2 regions of the Streptomyces sp. NPDC036815 genome follow, and region 1 is predicted to be linked to the other one. Evidence: riboswitches for the same ligand, from Rfam matches in the RefSeq annotation. Region 1 holds a riboswitch; the other holds the start of a gene.
What was found. A riboswitch is a leader RNA that binds a small molecule or an ion and turns the genes downstream of it on or off. The one in region 1 is predicted to bind cyclic di-AMP.
Positions count from the first base shown of each region.

Region 2: linked by a shared signal. The riboswitch ahead of ACZ69I_RS08870 (transglycosylase SLT domain-containing protein) and the one ahead of ACZ69I_RS35910 (transglycosylase family protein) in region 1 are both predicted to bind cyclic di-AMP.

Region 1 covers NZ_JBVJPW010000029.1:16,855-23,890, reverse strand. Annotated here, with positions in the region: gene ACZ69I_RS35920 (cytochrome P450 family protein) at 1-759, shown strand, start outside; gene ACZ69I_RS35915 (LysM peptidoglycan-binding domain-containing protein) at 899-1,966, shown strand; cyclic di-AMP (ydaO/yuaA leader) riboswitch at 2,161-2,362, shown strand; gene ACZ69I_RS35910 (transglycosylase family protein) at 2,366-3,082, shown strand; gene eno (phosphopyruvate hydratase) at 3,403-4,689, shown strand; gene ACZ69I_RS35900 (FtsB family cell division protein) at 4,825-5,304, shown strand; gene ACZ69I_RS35895 (DUF501 domain-containing protein) at 5,328-5,861, shown strand; gene ACZ69I_RS35890 (Ppx/GppA phosphatase family protein) at 5,858-6,841, shown strand; gene ACZ69I_RS35885 (DUF397 domain-containing protein) at 6,900-7,036, opposite strand, start outside.
Region 2 covers NZ_JBVJPW010000003.1:33,125-40,160, forward strand. Annotated here, with positions in the region: gene ACZ69I_RS08860 (alpha/beta fold hydrolase) at 1-1,499, opposite strand, end outside; gene ACZ69I_RS08865 (hypothetical protein) at 1,999-2,499, shown strand; cyclic di-AMP (ydaO/yuaA leader) riboswitch at 3,420-3,583, shown strand; gene ACZ69I_RS08870 (transglycosylase SLT domain-containing protein) at 3,586-4,350, shown strand; gene ACZ69I_RS08875 (alpha/beta fold hydrolase) at 4,422-5,198, opposite strand; gene ACZ69I_RS08880 (helix-turn-helix domain-containing protein) at 5,311-6,213, shown strand; gene ACZ69I_RS08885 (SCO4226 family nickel-binding protein) at 6,171-6,419, opposite strand; gene ACZ69I_RS08890 (HNH endonuclease family protein) at 6,703-7,036, shown strand, end outside.

The sequences.
Region 1 (7,036 bases):
GACGACTTCCGCGACTGGGCGGGCATGATGATCCGCCACGGGGGCGGGCCGCGGGGCGGTGTGGCCCGGTCGGTGAAGAAGATGCGCGGCTACCTCGCCGAGCTCATCCACCGAAAGCGCCTCGATCCGGGCGACGACCTCATCTCCGGCCTCATCAAGGCCTCCGACCACGGCGAGCACCTCACCGAGAACGAGGCGGCCGCCATGGCCTTCATCCTTCTCTTCGCCGGCTTCGAGACCACCGTCAACCTCATCGGCAACGGCCTGTACGCGCTGCTCACCCACCCCGAACAGCGCGAGCGGCTGCAGCGGGCGCTGGCCGAGGGCGACACCGGGCTCCTGGAGACCGGCGTCGAGGAACTCCTCCGCTTCGACGGGCCCGTCGAGCTCGCCACCTGGCGGTTCGCGACCGAGGCGGTCCGCGTCGGCGGGCAGGACATCGCCGCGGGAGACCCCGTCCTCGTCGTGCTCGCCGCCGCCGACCGCGACCCGGCCCGCTTCGACTCGCCCGACACCCTGGACCTTTCCCGCCGCGACAACCAGCACCTCGGATACGGGCACGGAATCCACTACTGCCTCGGTGCTCCGCTCGCCAGGCTGGAGGGGCAGACCGCCCTCGCGACGCTGCTCAGACGCCTCCCCGACCTGCAACTCGCGTCGGATCCCGCCGATTTGCGGTGGCGTGGCGGGCTGATCATGCGGGGACTGCGCACGCTGCCGGTGAAGTTCACAAACGCACAGCCGCCGACCCGGGGCTGACGGGCCGTCACGACTGTGATGTTCACGTGATCTCCGCTGCACCGACTTGTGACAAGCGTTCGACTGCGGCTACGTTCACGACGACTTGGGCGCCCCCGGGCGCCCCAGCCGTCGCTGCAGTCTCCTGAAAGGCAACCGCATGCTCTCCGGTCAAGGTCGTCACCGACGCCCCCGCCAGGCCCCGGCTCTCATCGTCGCGGCAGGCGTCACCGGATCAGCCATCGCCATCCCGCTGCTCGCCGCCACCAGCGCGAGCGCCGCCTCCACCGACACGTGGGACAAGCTCGCCCAGTGCGAGAGCGGCGGCGCGTGGAGCGCGAACCCCGGCAACGGTTATTACGGAGGGCTCCAGCTCTCCCAGGACACCTGGGAGAGCCACGGCGGCCTCGACTACGCGCCGAGCGCCGACCAGGCCTCCAAGTCCCAGCAGATCTCCGTCGCCGAGAAGGTCCTTGGCGACCGGGGCACCGCCGCCTGGCCGAGCTGCGCGCCGATCGCCGGGCTCACCGACGGCGGCGCCGCGGCCGACGTGGACCCGGGCGCGCCCGTCACCGGGGAGCCGTCCGACCCGTCGGGCCGGACCGGCGCCGACGGGCCCGAGGGTGCCAAGGACTCCGGCTCCGCCGATGACTCCGGCAGCTCCGACGGCAAGGACAAGGGCAAGGACAAGGGCGCGGAGAAGGGTGAGTCGTCCGCCGACCCGGCCGACTCCGCCGATCCCTCCGACGACCCGTCCGCGGACCCGGAGAAGCCCTCCGGTGACGCGGGCGACGCGCGAGACAAGAATCACGACGAGTCCGGCGAAAAGGGCGACAAGGGTCACAAGGGCGAGGCGGACGGCGCCGATGACGCGTCCGGCACGGGCAAGTCCGGGGAGAAGGACGGCACTTCGCCGGACGCCGAGGACGCGACGGCCCCCTCCGAGGGTTCGGGCTCCTCCGCGGGGCGCCACCGGGGCGACCGCGCGGACGAGAGCGAGGGTGCGGGCGGGCGTCCCGGACGGCACGCCTCGCGCGGCGAGGAGCGCACCGGAGCGGTCGCCGACGGGACGTACACGGTGCGCTCCGGGGACAACCTCTCGGTCATCGCGGACGACCTCGACGTCGAGGGCGGCTGGCACGAGCTCTACACCGAGAACAAGAAGACCGTCGGCGGCGACCCGGACCTCATTCTCCCCGGTCAGAGCCTCGATCTGGGCGAAAAGTAACGGTAGTTGACGAAGAGTCGGACGGGGCCTTCGCGTCGTATGTCCGCTTTGGCGCGAGTGAGACATGGGTCTCAGAAGCCCTGATCGTCTTTGAAATTGTGTGGAAGACGTGATTACCGTCGTCACCGCTCGCCATTGGTGGGCCCCGCCGGTCGGTACGCCGAATCCTGCCAACGGCCGGACGGGAACAGTCGTCGCTTCGAGCGCCGTAGGCAGGAGCGGGGGACCCAAGGTTTGCGCCGGGTCCGTCCGTTGAGGGGACGCACAGCCGTAGGGCTGGGCGCCGCGAGACGGACGGGAACGGCTAGGGGTGAAGCCGCGCTCTGTGAGCGCGGCCGGGCAACCACATCGGCCCGAACCCGACAGCTCACCTCGCAGGCGTCGGTGAGGGGATCACTCATGCTGTTTTCCAGCAAGGGCAAGCACCGTCGTCCGTCCAAGGCCACCCGTGTCGCCACGCTCGCCGGCGTCACCGGTGTCGCGGTCGCTGCCCCGCTGATGGCCGCCGGTTCGGCCTCCGCCGCCACCGACTCCGAGTGGGACCGCGTCGCCCAGTGCGAGGCCGGCGGCAACTGGTCGATCAACACCGGCAACGGCTACCAGGGCGGCCTGCAGTTCTCGCCGTCCACCTGGGCCGCGTACGGCGGCACCAAGTACGCGCCCTCCGCCGACAAGGCGACCAAGGCCCAGCAGATCGAGATCGGCGAGAAGGTCCTCGCGGGTCAGGGCAAGGGTGCCTGGCCGAGCTGTGGCGTCGGCCTCTCGGGCGCCTCGAACAACAGCGGCGGCGGCTCGCAGCAGCAGGCCCCGCAGCAGCAGGAGTCCAAGCCCCAGCCGCAGCAGACGCAGCAGCAGGCCGCTCCGAAGCAGCAGCAGGCCGCCCCGAAGCCGCAGCCCGCGCCGCAGACCGAGAGCAAGAAGACCGTCGAGACCCCGACCGGCAAGACGGTCAAGAAGGGCGACGGCGAGTACAAGGTCAAGACGGGCGACACCCTGTCCAAGATCGCCCAGGCGGAGCACGTCAAGGGCGGCTGGCACAAGGTGTACAAGCTCAACGGTGACATCATCGACAACGCCGACATGATCTACCCGGGCCAGCAGCTGCACCTGAGCTGACCCGCCCGGTCACGGCCGTGCCTCGGCGGACGCACGGCCGTACCCCCGTCCCCACGGGCTCCCCGCCCCGGTGCGCGTATCCCCCGTACGCACCGGGGCGGGGCCATGTCCGCCCCTGCCCGGGCCGCCCGGCTTGTTCGCTACTAGCGAGTAGAAACGCGGTCCATCGTCCTGTTTCCAGGGGATTTGGCCTCTTGTTCGTCCCACGGGACGGGCGGTCGGCTGGCTGAAGCCCCGGAGCCGGTTAGGCTCGGGAGACGCAGGGCCGAAACGGTCCGCGTCATTGCGTATACGCGTCACACTCCCAGAAGGAGATGCTCGTGCCGTCCATCGACGTCGTCGTAGCCCGGGAAATCCTGGACTCCCGAGGCAACCCCACGGTCGAGGTCGAGGTCGGCCTCGACGACGGCAGCACCGGTCGTGCCGCCGTTCCGTCCGGTGCCTCCACCGGTGCCTTCGAGGCCATCGAACTCCGTGACGGTGACCCCAACCGTTACCAGGGCAAGGGCGTCGAGAAGGCCGTCCTCGCCGTCATCGAGCAGATCGGCCCGGAGCTCGTCGGCTACGACGCCACCGAGCAGCGCCTGATCGACCAGGCCATGTTCGACCTGGACGCCACCGACAACAAGGGCTCGCTCGGCGCCAACGCCATCCTCGGCGTCTCGCTCGCCGTCGCGCACGCCGCCTCCGAGGCCAGCGACCTGCCGCTGTTCCGCTACCTCGGCGGCCCGAACGCGCATCTGCTGCCCGTCCCGATGATGAACATCCTGAACGGCGGGTCGCACGCCGACTCGAACGTCGACATCCAGGAATTCATGATCGCCCCGATCGGCGCGGAGTCCTTCTCCGAGGCCCTGCGCTGGGGCACCGAGGTCTACCACACCCTCAAGAAGGTGCTGAAGGAGAAGGGCCTCTCCACCGGCCTCGGCGACGAGGGCGGCTTCGCCCCGAACCTGGACTCCAACCGCGCCGCGCTCGACCTCATCCTTGAGGCCATCAAGCAGGCCGGTTACGTCCCCGGCGAGCAGGTCGCGCTCGCGCTCGACGTCGCCGCGTCCGAGTTCTACAAGGACGGCAGCTACGAGTTCGAGGGCAAGTCCCGCTCGGCCGCCGAGATGACCGAGTACTACGCGGAGCTCGTCGCCTCCTACCCGCTGGTCTCCATCGAGGACCCGCTGTTCGAGGACGACTGGGCCGGCTGGAACACCATCACCGAGAAGCTCGGCGACAAGGTGCAGCTCGTCGGCGACGACCTGTTCGTCACCAACCCCGAGCGCCTGGCCCGCGGCATCGAGGAGAACTCGGCCAACGCCCTGCTCGTCAAGGTCAACCAGATCGGTTCGCTGACCGAGACCCTGGACGCCGTCGAGATGGCCCAGCGCAGCGGCTTCAAGTGCATGATGTCGCACCGCTCCGGCGAGACCGAGGACGTCACCATCGCCGACCTCGCCGTCGCCACCAACTGCGGCCAGATCAAGACCGGCGCCCCGGCCCGCTCCGAGCGCGTCGCCAAGTACAACCAGCTGCTGCGCATCGAGGAGATCCTCGACGACGCCGCGGTCTACGCCGGGCGCAGCGCGTTCCCGCGCTTCCGCTCCGCCGAGTAGCGGACCCGGCGCAGCAGCCGAAGCACGGCCCGAGCAGCGCTCGACGCCACGTAGTTACCTACGTCCCCGCACCCGGTCCCGTACCGTGTGCGGGGACGTAGGTACGTTGAGGCGCTGCTCTGGGGAGACGGAACCATGGCCAAGGCCGGGACCAAGGACCGGTTCTCCACCGCGACCCGCCTGCGGCTGCTCGGCGAGCAGACCGCCGAGCGCGTCTACCGCTCCCAGACCAAGAGGCAGGCCCGCCGCTCCCGGCTCACCGGCCGCGCGGCCCTCCTCGCGCTCGTGCTCTGCTCGCTGGTCGTCGCGCTCGCGTACCCGATGCGGCAGTACGTCTCGCAGCGCGCCGAGATCGACGACCTGCGCCGGCAGCAGGCCGAGCACCAGGCGGACGTCGAGAAGCTCCGCGACGAGAAGGCCCGCTGGCAGGACGACGCGTACGCGGAGCAGCGCATCCGGGACCGCCTGCACTACGTGATGCCCGGCGAGACCGGCTTCACGGTGATCGACCCCGCGGCGGCCAGGAGCCGGCGCACGGACCAGGGGGCGGCCTCGCGCCCCTGGTACTCGAACGTCTGGGACGGCGTCGACAAGGCCGACCGCCCCGACGACTGACCCACGGACATGGAAAGACAGGCATGCACACGCCTCCGCCGACCACCTCGCGCACCGAGCCGACCGACGCCGACGTCGAGGCCTTCAAGCAGCAGCTCGGCCGCCCGCCGCGCGGCCTGCGGGCCATCGCGCACCGCTGCCCCTGCGGCCAGCCGGACGTCGTCGAGACGGCGCCGCGCCTCCCGGACGGTACGCCGTTCCCCACGACGTACTACCTGACGTGCCCGCGGGCCGCGTCCGCGATCGGCACCCTCGAAGCCAACGGCGTGATGAGGGAGATGTCGGAGCGGCTGCGGACGGACCCCGAACTGGCCGCCGCCTACCGCAAGGCGCACGAGGACTACATCGCGCGCCGTGACGCCATCGAGGTCCTGGAGGGCTTCCCGAGCGCGGGCGGCATGCCGGACCGCGTGAAGTGCCTGCACGTCCTGGTCGGCCACTCGCTGGCCGCGGGCCCCGGCGTGAACCCGCTGGGCGACGAGGCCATCGCGATGCTTCCCGAGTGGTGGGCCAAGGGCCCCTGCGTCACGCCGTGCGCCGCCGAGGAGAGCGAGTGACCCGCGTCGCCGCCATCGACTGCGGCACCAACTCGATCCGCCTGCTCGTCGCGGACGCCGACCCCGTCACGGGCGAACTGGTTGACCTGGACCGGCGGATGACGATCGTCCGGCTGGGCCAGGACGTCGACCGGACGGGCCGCCTCGCCCCCGACGCCCTGGAGCGCACCTTCGCGGCGTGCCGCGAGTACGCCGCCGTCATCAAGGAGCACGGCGCCGAGCGCGTCCGCTTCGTCGCCACCTCCGCGTCCCGCGACGCGGAGAACCGCGACGCGTTCGTCAGCGGCGTCCTGGACATCCTCGGCGTCGAGCCGGAGGTCATCAGCGGCGACCAGGAGGCGGAGTTCTCCTTCACCGGCGCGACCAAGGAGCTGACGGGGCGGGACGACCTCGCCACGCCCTACCTGGTCGTGGACATCGGCGGCGGCTCCACCGAGTTCGTGGTCGGCACCGACGAGGTGCAGGCGGCCCGCTCGGTCGACGTCGGCTGCGTGCGCATGACCGAGCGCCATCTCGTACGCGACGGGGTCGTCACCGACCCGCCGGAGTCGGGACAGCTCGACGCCATCCGCGCCGACATCGAGGCGGCGCTCGACCTCGCCGAGCGGACGGTCCCGCTCAAGGAGGCCCGCACGCTCGTGGGCCTGGCGGGCTCGGTGACCACCGTCGCCGCGATCGCCCTGGGTCTCGACACGTACGACTGGCGGGCGATCCACCACTCCCGGATTCCCTACGAGCAGGTCAGCGCCATCGTGGAGCGGCTGATCCGCGCCACGCACGACGAGCGCGCAGCGATCCCGGTGATGCACGCGGGCCGTGTCGACGTCATTGCGTCGGGCGCCCTCGTGCTGCTCGCGATCATGGACAGGGTGGGCGCCCGCGAGGTCGTCGTCTCGGAGCACGACATCCTCGACGGCATCGCGTACAAGGTGGCGCAGGAGATCGAGGACCAGGCGCAGGCCGCCCCCGACCTCTCCTGAAGCCTGAGCCTGAAGTCGGGGGCGGGGCGGTGTGTCGGTGCCGGTCGGCCGCCGCCGGTCAGCCGAACTCGCCGTCCCGTGTGCCGTCCCGGAAGGCGGACCACTCGTCCCGGGTGAAGCGCAGGTCCCCGCGGCCGGGGTTGCGCGAGTCGCGCAGGGCCACGGCGCCGTGCGGCAGCACCGCCACCTCGACGC
Region 2 (7,036 bases), on a different contig from region 1:
GTGTTGACCTTGTCGTCCACGCAGTCATTGCCATAGAGCCCGTAGACGGCGTGGCGGTTGGCGCCCTTGAGGGTGAGCAGTTTGGAGCTCGGCAGCTGCTTGTGCAGGTCGAGGCTGCTGCGGTAGGTGGTGCGGGTGTCGCCGGTGGCGGCGACGATCAGCATCTTGGCGTCGCGGCGCACCTGGGTGGGCTGCTCACGGGGCGCATCCAGGAAGGCGCAGGTGCTGATGTTGTTGGCCACCGGGCCCATGATCGGGTGCTCGGCACGGCTCCGCTGGACGTCCTTCCAGTACGTTTCGGGGTCGCGCGGGGCCGGCTTGTCGCCGCAGATGATCGTGGCCTGCACGCCGGAGTTCGGCGACCCGCCGGTCAGGGCGGACTTCAGCGCGGCAGCGAACTCGGGCGACAGCTCGGTGGGCTGTCCCTTCGCCGCCTTGGCAAGTACGGAGACCTGCTCGGCGAACGAGGCCCGCGCTTCGGGGGTGTCGTCCGAGTTCCCCGCGATGAAGAGGAACGGCACCTGGGTGTCGTCGAGTTGGAAGGTGCTGGCGCCCGTGCCGACGGTCAGCGGGCCGCGCGCGGACGCCGCGACGATACGGTCGAGGGTGGCGAGCACTGAGGCGCGGGTGCTGCCGAGGCCGTAGGTGGCGTGGCGCTTCGCGGCCCAGGCGGCCCAGTCGGAGAGGGCCCGCTCGTTCTCGCGCTCGGAGCCCTTCAGCAGCCGGGGGCCGTAGTCGGCCGGGGCGATCGCACCGTCGAGGACGAAGCGGTCGTACTTGCCGGGAAACATCTGGGTGTAGACGGTGCCGAGGTAACTGCCGTACGAGTAGCCCAGGTAGGAGATCTTGCGTTCGCCGAGCGCGCCCCTGATGACGTCCATGTCGCGGGCCGTGTTGCGGGTGCTGACGTGCGGCAGGACGGAGCCGCTGGTGGCGCGGCACTTGTCGGCCAGGCCCTTCTTGAAGGCGACCTGGCGCTCGAAACTCGCCCGGCTGAGGCCGGCCGAGCGGATGTCGGTGCCGACGGGCCAGCCGCAGTCCAGTGGGGTGCTGCGGCCCACGAAGCGCGGGTCGAAGCCGATGATGTCGTAGCGCGGTCCGGTCTTCTTCATCATTTTGCGCACGTCCGGCGGGGACTGGACGGCGGGGCCGCCAGGGCCGCCGTTGTTGAGCAGGATCGAGCCGATGCGGTGGCGGGTGTCGGTGGCCTTGAGCCGGGATATCGCGACGGTGATCGTACGGCCCCGAGGGTCGGCGTAGTCCAGCGGTACGCGTATGTCGGCGCACTGCACGCCCGCCTTGTCCAGGTCGCGGCCCATCGTGTCGTCGGGGCCCTTGGCGCAACTGCCCCAGCCCGGACGCTGGTTGTAGTAGCGGTCGAGGCCGGTCCCGGTGCTGCTCTTGGCCGTGGTTGCGGCCGTGCTGGTACTCGCGGCCGTGGCCAGGGCGGGAGTCGCGGTGAGGGCGGCGGTGAGGGCGAGGCTCGCGGCCAAGGTCACCGCGTACCGGTTCGGCCGGGCTGTTCCGATGGGGGATTTCTCTACTCTGAGGTGTGTATGTGTCACACCGTCAGACGCTAGGGTCGGAGCCGCCCCTACTCACTACAGCCCGCACCCCGATCCCCCAGGGAGCCACCTATACCCACGGGGTAGGGTGATCCCCCCCTCAACGGGACGGATCCGTCGGCCTCATGAACTGGTCCCTCGCCGGCGTAGGTGGCGCCGATGGCATGTCGTCCATGCAGAATTTCCACTGACGCTCGATCTCAGTGCCCCCGAATGCGTAGCACTGCCGGACCTGCTGCGGGTCGATGACCAGGCGCCAGGTGCGATCCGAATAGGCGGGGATGACGACTCCGCCTACCTGTGCCATGTCGTACGGCAGGACTCGCACCTCAGCGCCACAAACCACGCCCCAAGATCCGGACCAGGTGCGGACCAACTCAGCCCAGCAGCAGACGATTCCCGCCTTGGCCGCAGGTCAGAGGCGGTGGTGGGCGTGTACCACCAGCAGACGAAGAACGTGCGGGTGTGCAACGACAACCAGGACGTGGTGGACCGCTGCGCGTTGGTGATCCTCGCCGTCCGCCCCCAGGACCGTGACGAGGCCCTCGCCGGGCTCCAGGTCGGCGGCGACCAGGTCGTGGACGACCTCTTCGGCCGCCTCGGCGGAACGCTCCCCGTCGCAGACGAAGCGACCCTCAACGCCTACCAAACCCTGACGGCCACGCTGACCACCCACTACTGCTACCTGGCCACACTCACCACCTGGGCCGCCCGCCACGGCATTACCGCCCAGGACGCCGACCGCTACATCCGCGACCTCTTCCAAGGCGTCGGGCGCGCCCTGAGCGACAAGACCCGCTCCCTGCACCAGCTCGCGGCCGACCACGAGACACCGAAAGGAGCCAACGAACGCATCCGCACCACATGGTTCGACACCACCAACTCCGACGCCCTACAGAAGACACTCGACGCACTCCTCTCCGACCTCAAGTAGTCAAGTGAGCGGACAAGGGGGGCAATTGGCGATACGCAGCGACCGCCACACGCGACTTCCCCGAACGGCCCCGGACCTCTATATCCCTTATATCCGTGACACTGCCCACCCCGGCATCTGACGCCTGATCCGGCACCGGAGTCAACCCTCGAAGGACTTCCGGAGCCGACCACTTAGTCATGGTGCAGACATCCCCACCCCGTAGTTATCCCCACCCCGCAGTGCCCGACACAGGTGAACCGACTGCGCGAATCGACGACCAACTCGTGCGGATAGTCGGCCAATGGGACCTGCCGCGACGCCACCCTGAGGCCACACCGTAAAACTGACGACGTGACCGGTTTTCTCGACCACCACTAATTCGTCGACTCGTTGACGATATGCCCCTCGGCGCGATCCGCCCGCGAGACCGCTGACGCAGACACGGTCAATCCGCCCTCGATTCATCGGAAAATCGCTGGCCCGCGCGGGGCGGGAGCAACACCTCTCGATCCGACCAGGTTCCCACGGTTGACGAAATGTCCATCTTGAGATGAAAAGAGACCTAGACTCCATGCGTGGTTCGTCCGGTTATGCACAAACTCCGCACCAGTGATGGCGTATGTAGGCTGTTGCCTGCATTGCAGAGACCTCGACCGGAATGGCGAACCAGGGCGATGCCGTCGAGGCGCATTGGGATCCGCGCCCACCCGGTGAAATGAGTCACACTGCTCACCCCCACTCGAAGTGAGGGCATGAAGCACATTCTCGTTTCCCGCAAAGCGAGTTGGACTATTCGATCAAAGGCGGCAAGGGCCTTCCGATTGCCCTGGATCGACCCCGCACATTCTCCCGCCAAATGTGGACCTTGTTCCGTTCCGGCTTTCTCGTCTAACGTCACGCCCAATCCCGGATGGAACGCCGAATCCTGCCGCTGTCCGGAAACCTACTCACCCACTCACTTACGCACGGCAGGAGCGGGGAACCCAGGTAAGCGCCGGTCCGGAATCCGGAACGGCTCGGGGTGAAGTCGCCGTATCAGCGCGACCGGACATCTCCCGTCCGAACCCGACAGCTCACCTCGCAGGCGACGGAGAGGAATGCGTCATGCCTGCAAAGGGAAAGCACCGCCGCCCCAAATCCAACTCGCTCGGCCGGGGCATCGCCGCCGCAGGCGCGGGCGGGACAGTGCTCGTCCTCCCGGTGCTCGGCGCGACCACCGCCGCCGCGGCGCAGGCCGACGCGGCCGCCACTCCCCCCGCGGCCCCGAAGACCTACGTCGTCGCGGCCGGCGACTCCCTGTCCAAGATCGCGCAGGAGCACTCCCTGAGCGGCGGCTGGAAGAAGCTGTACCAGGACAACCGCGGCGTCCTCGGCGGAGACCCGCAGCTCATCCACCCCGGGCTCAAGCTCACCCTCGGCAGCGCGGGCCCGGCCACGCCCGCGCAGCAGTCGACCGCGTCCAACGCGTCCGCCGAGCGGGCGGACCGTTCCAAGCGCCAGGACGACCTCGCCGCCGAACCCGCCGCTCCCCCGGCACAGAAGTCCTACACCAACGACCTCGACGGCTGGATCAACGAGTCGCTCGACATCCTGGCCCGGCAGGGCATCCCCGGCTCGTACGAGGGCATCCACCGCAACATCATGCGCGAGTCCTCCGGCAACCCCCTGGCCATCAACAACTGGGACTCCAACGCTGTAGCCGGGACCCCCTCCAAGGGGCTCTTGCAGGTCATCGGCCCCACCTTCGCCGCCTACCACGTGCCCGGCACGTCGATGGACAGCTTCGACCCGGTCGCCAACATCACCGCCGCCTGCAACTACGCGGCCGACCGGTACGGCTCGATCGACAACGTGGACGGCCCGTACTGACCTCGCCCCTCATGAGGCAGGGGGCGGGCCGGGCCTGGACAGGCGTACGGAGGATGTGCCGACGCCCCGGGTCAGGCGACCGGCGCGAAGGCCGTGATCGCCTCGACGAGGTCGGCCGGAGCTTCCAGCGGGATGAGGTGCCCCGTCTTCGGGATCACCGTGAAGTCGGCCCCGGAGAGATAGGGCACCAGGTTGGCGAGGAGCACGTCGACGGGTTCGACGCGGTCCTGCTCTCCGGCGATGACCAGGGCGGGGACGCTGATCATGCGGGTGTGCTCGGTGATGTCCTCCGTGATGCCGCGCAGCGGCCACTCCGTGCGGGCGGCATCGGCGCCGGCACGCGAATCGGTCACGACCCGTGCCTTGATCGATGCGGGCAGCTCGGTCGCGGTGAGGACGTTGTCCCGTGCCCCGGCGACGGATGCGTCGGAATCGTAGGCGTGGGAGAGGCCTTCCCGGTACTCGGGGGTGATCTGCTCGGCGGGCTTCGCCGGACCGGGGCCGACGAGGACGATCCCGCGCAGACCGGCGGGCCGGGTCGCAGCGACCAGCTGCGCGACCTTGCCGCCCATGGAGTGCCCGACCAGCACGTACTCGGTGAGGCCCGCGTCGGCGATCACCGCGAGCGTGTCGTCCGCGAGCCGACGGAGGGTGTAGGGGCCGGGCAGGCTGCTTGAGCGGCTCCACCCGCGGAAGTCGACCGTGAGGACGTCGCGGCCCGTGAGGCGGTCGACGACCAGGTCCCAGGTGCGGGCGGAGCCACCCCAGTAGTGCAGGAACACCAGGGCCGGTCCGCTCCCCGGGCGGTGGTCGTAAACGGGCAGCAGCGGTTGCTGTGTCGTGTTCATTCGTGTTTCCTCGATCAGTGCTCTGCGGCGGATCTTCCGTGCCTCCATTGGATATCCGCAGCTCTCCCGAGGCATCGGCACGACTGGACGCCCGATGGTGGAAACTGGACACATGGCCGCGATCCGACAGATGACCTACCGGCCCGTCGGGCACGGTGCCGCCGCTGTCGAGACGATGACGTTCGCCCGCCTTCGCGAGCTGAACGACGGCGGCACGCAACGTGCCGACTTCTACGTCCTGGCCGTAGTGGACGCCGGACATGGCTCCGTCACGGTGGACTTTCTCCAACTACCGCTCAGGGAGCGGTCCGTGGTCTGGATCGTGCCCGGCGCGGTGCACCGATGGGACGACATCGCCGAGGTAGCAGGACACCTCGTGCTGTTCGTCCCGACCGCGCCGGTCACCCACGCCACCCGAGACCTCGTCGCGTCCCCCGACCTGGTCGCGCCGTGGAACATCGACGAGGCCGACTGGCCGTTCGTCGACGCCGCGCGGAACCACCTGCTCCTCGAAGCGTCCGCCCCGCCCCCAGACGTCCCGACGGAGCTGCCCGAAATCCTGCTCTCCGCGCTCATCGCCCGGATCCGGCCGCGGCACGGCGAAGCGCGGTCGCTGCATGACGAACAGTCAGTGGGTGCAGAGCGGTCGGCGAGTTCAGTGTTCCGGCTGTTCCGGTCCAGCGTCGAAGCGCACTTCCGGGAACATCATGACGCGGGCTACTACGCCCGGGCCCTGGGATACGCGCCCCGCACCCTCTCCAGAGCGGTGCAGCAGGCCACCGGCCTCACCGCGAAGGCTTACATCGTCGAACGCATTGTCCTGGAAGCCAAACGCCTCCTCGCACACGACCGTCTCACCGCAGCCCACTGCGCCGCCACGCTCGGCTTCCCCGATGCCTCCAACTTCTCGGTGTTCTTCCGAAAGGCGACGGGCGTGCGCCCGGGCGCATGGCAGGCATCGGAGATGACCCCTCACACGGTCAACGGCACCGGATGGATCTCGTCGGCCCGGTGACCCGCGCGTTCGTGAATGCGTTGGACCGCGTCGGCCGACGGAGCTTCCGAAAGGCAGTAGACGGTGCCGGACTCCGGGTCCGCCCACGCCTTCTCGAAGTGAACGCCTTCTTCGTTCTCGATCGCGAGGTCGGCCTGGTGGGCCTGCCGCAGTTGCTCGGCCGTAATGTCGTTCATCCCGTGGTGGACGTCCATGAAGTGGGACATGACGTCGCACCTCCCTTCGACGGGTGCGCCTGGCAGCACCGGCTCGAGCTCAAGCTCCAGCCACGGCTCCAAGTCCGCTATCTCCATCCTGCGCCCGTCCGAGCGCCAGGTCGACAGGAGGCGGAGGGCCGACGGGAAGCCGTAAACCTGACCGACCGTGGAGCTCTCGGCGAGCCCCCGCCCACCCGGCGCAACGTTTCTGCGGTGAATAGCTTCCTCCACTCGGATCAGGCGTCTGCCGGGCTTTCGGGACGTACCGCCGGAGACCGCCCAGCCTGGCTCGGTGATCAAGAACTTCATCCGTGGCTTCGCCGCGCTCAGCCTGTCCCTGACCCCTCTCCTCGCGCCGGCACCGGCGCCCGCACAGACCCTCCCAATGTCCGTCCCCTCGGCCACCCCCACCGAGACCACGACCTTGGCCGACGCCGTGCACCGCATCCCGGTCTCCGACGAGCGCCGCGAGGGCTACGCCCGCGCCGCTTTCCAGCACTGGAACGCAGGCGCGAAGAAGTCCGACGGTTGCAACACCCGCGCCGAGGTGCTGATCGCCGAGGCCAGCGAGGAGCCGTCCGTCGGCGCGGGCTGCAAGATCACCGGTGGTGAGTGGCTTTCGTACT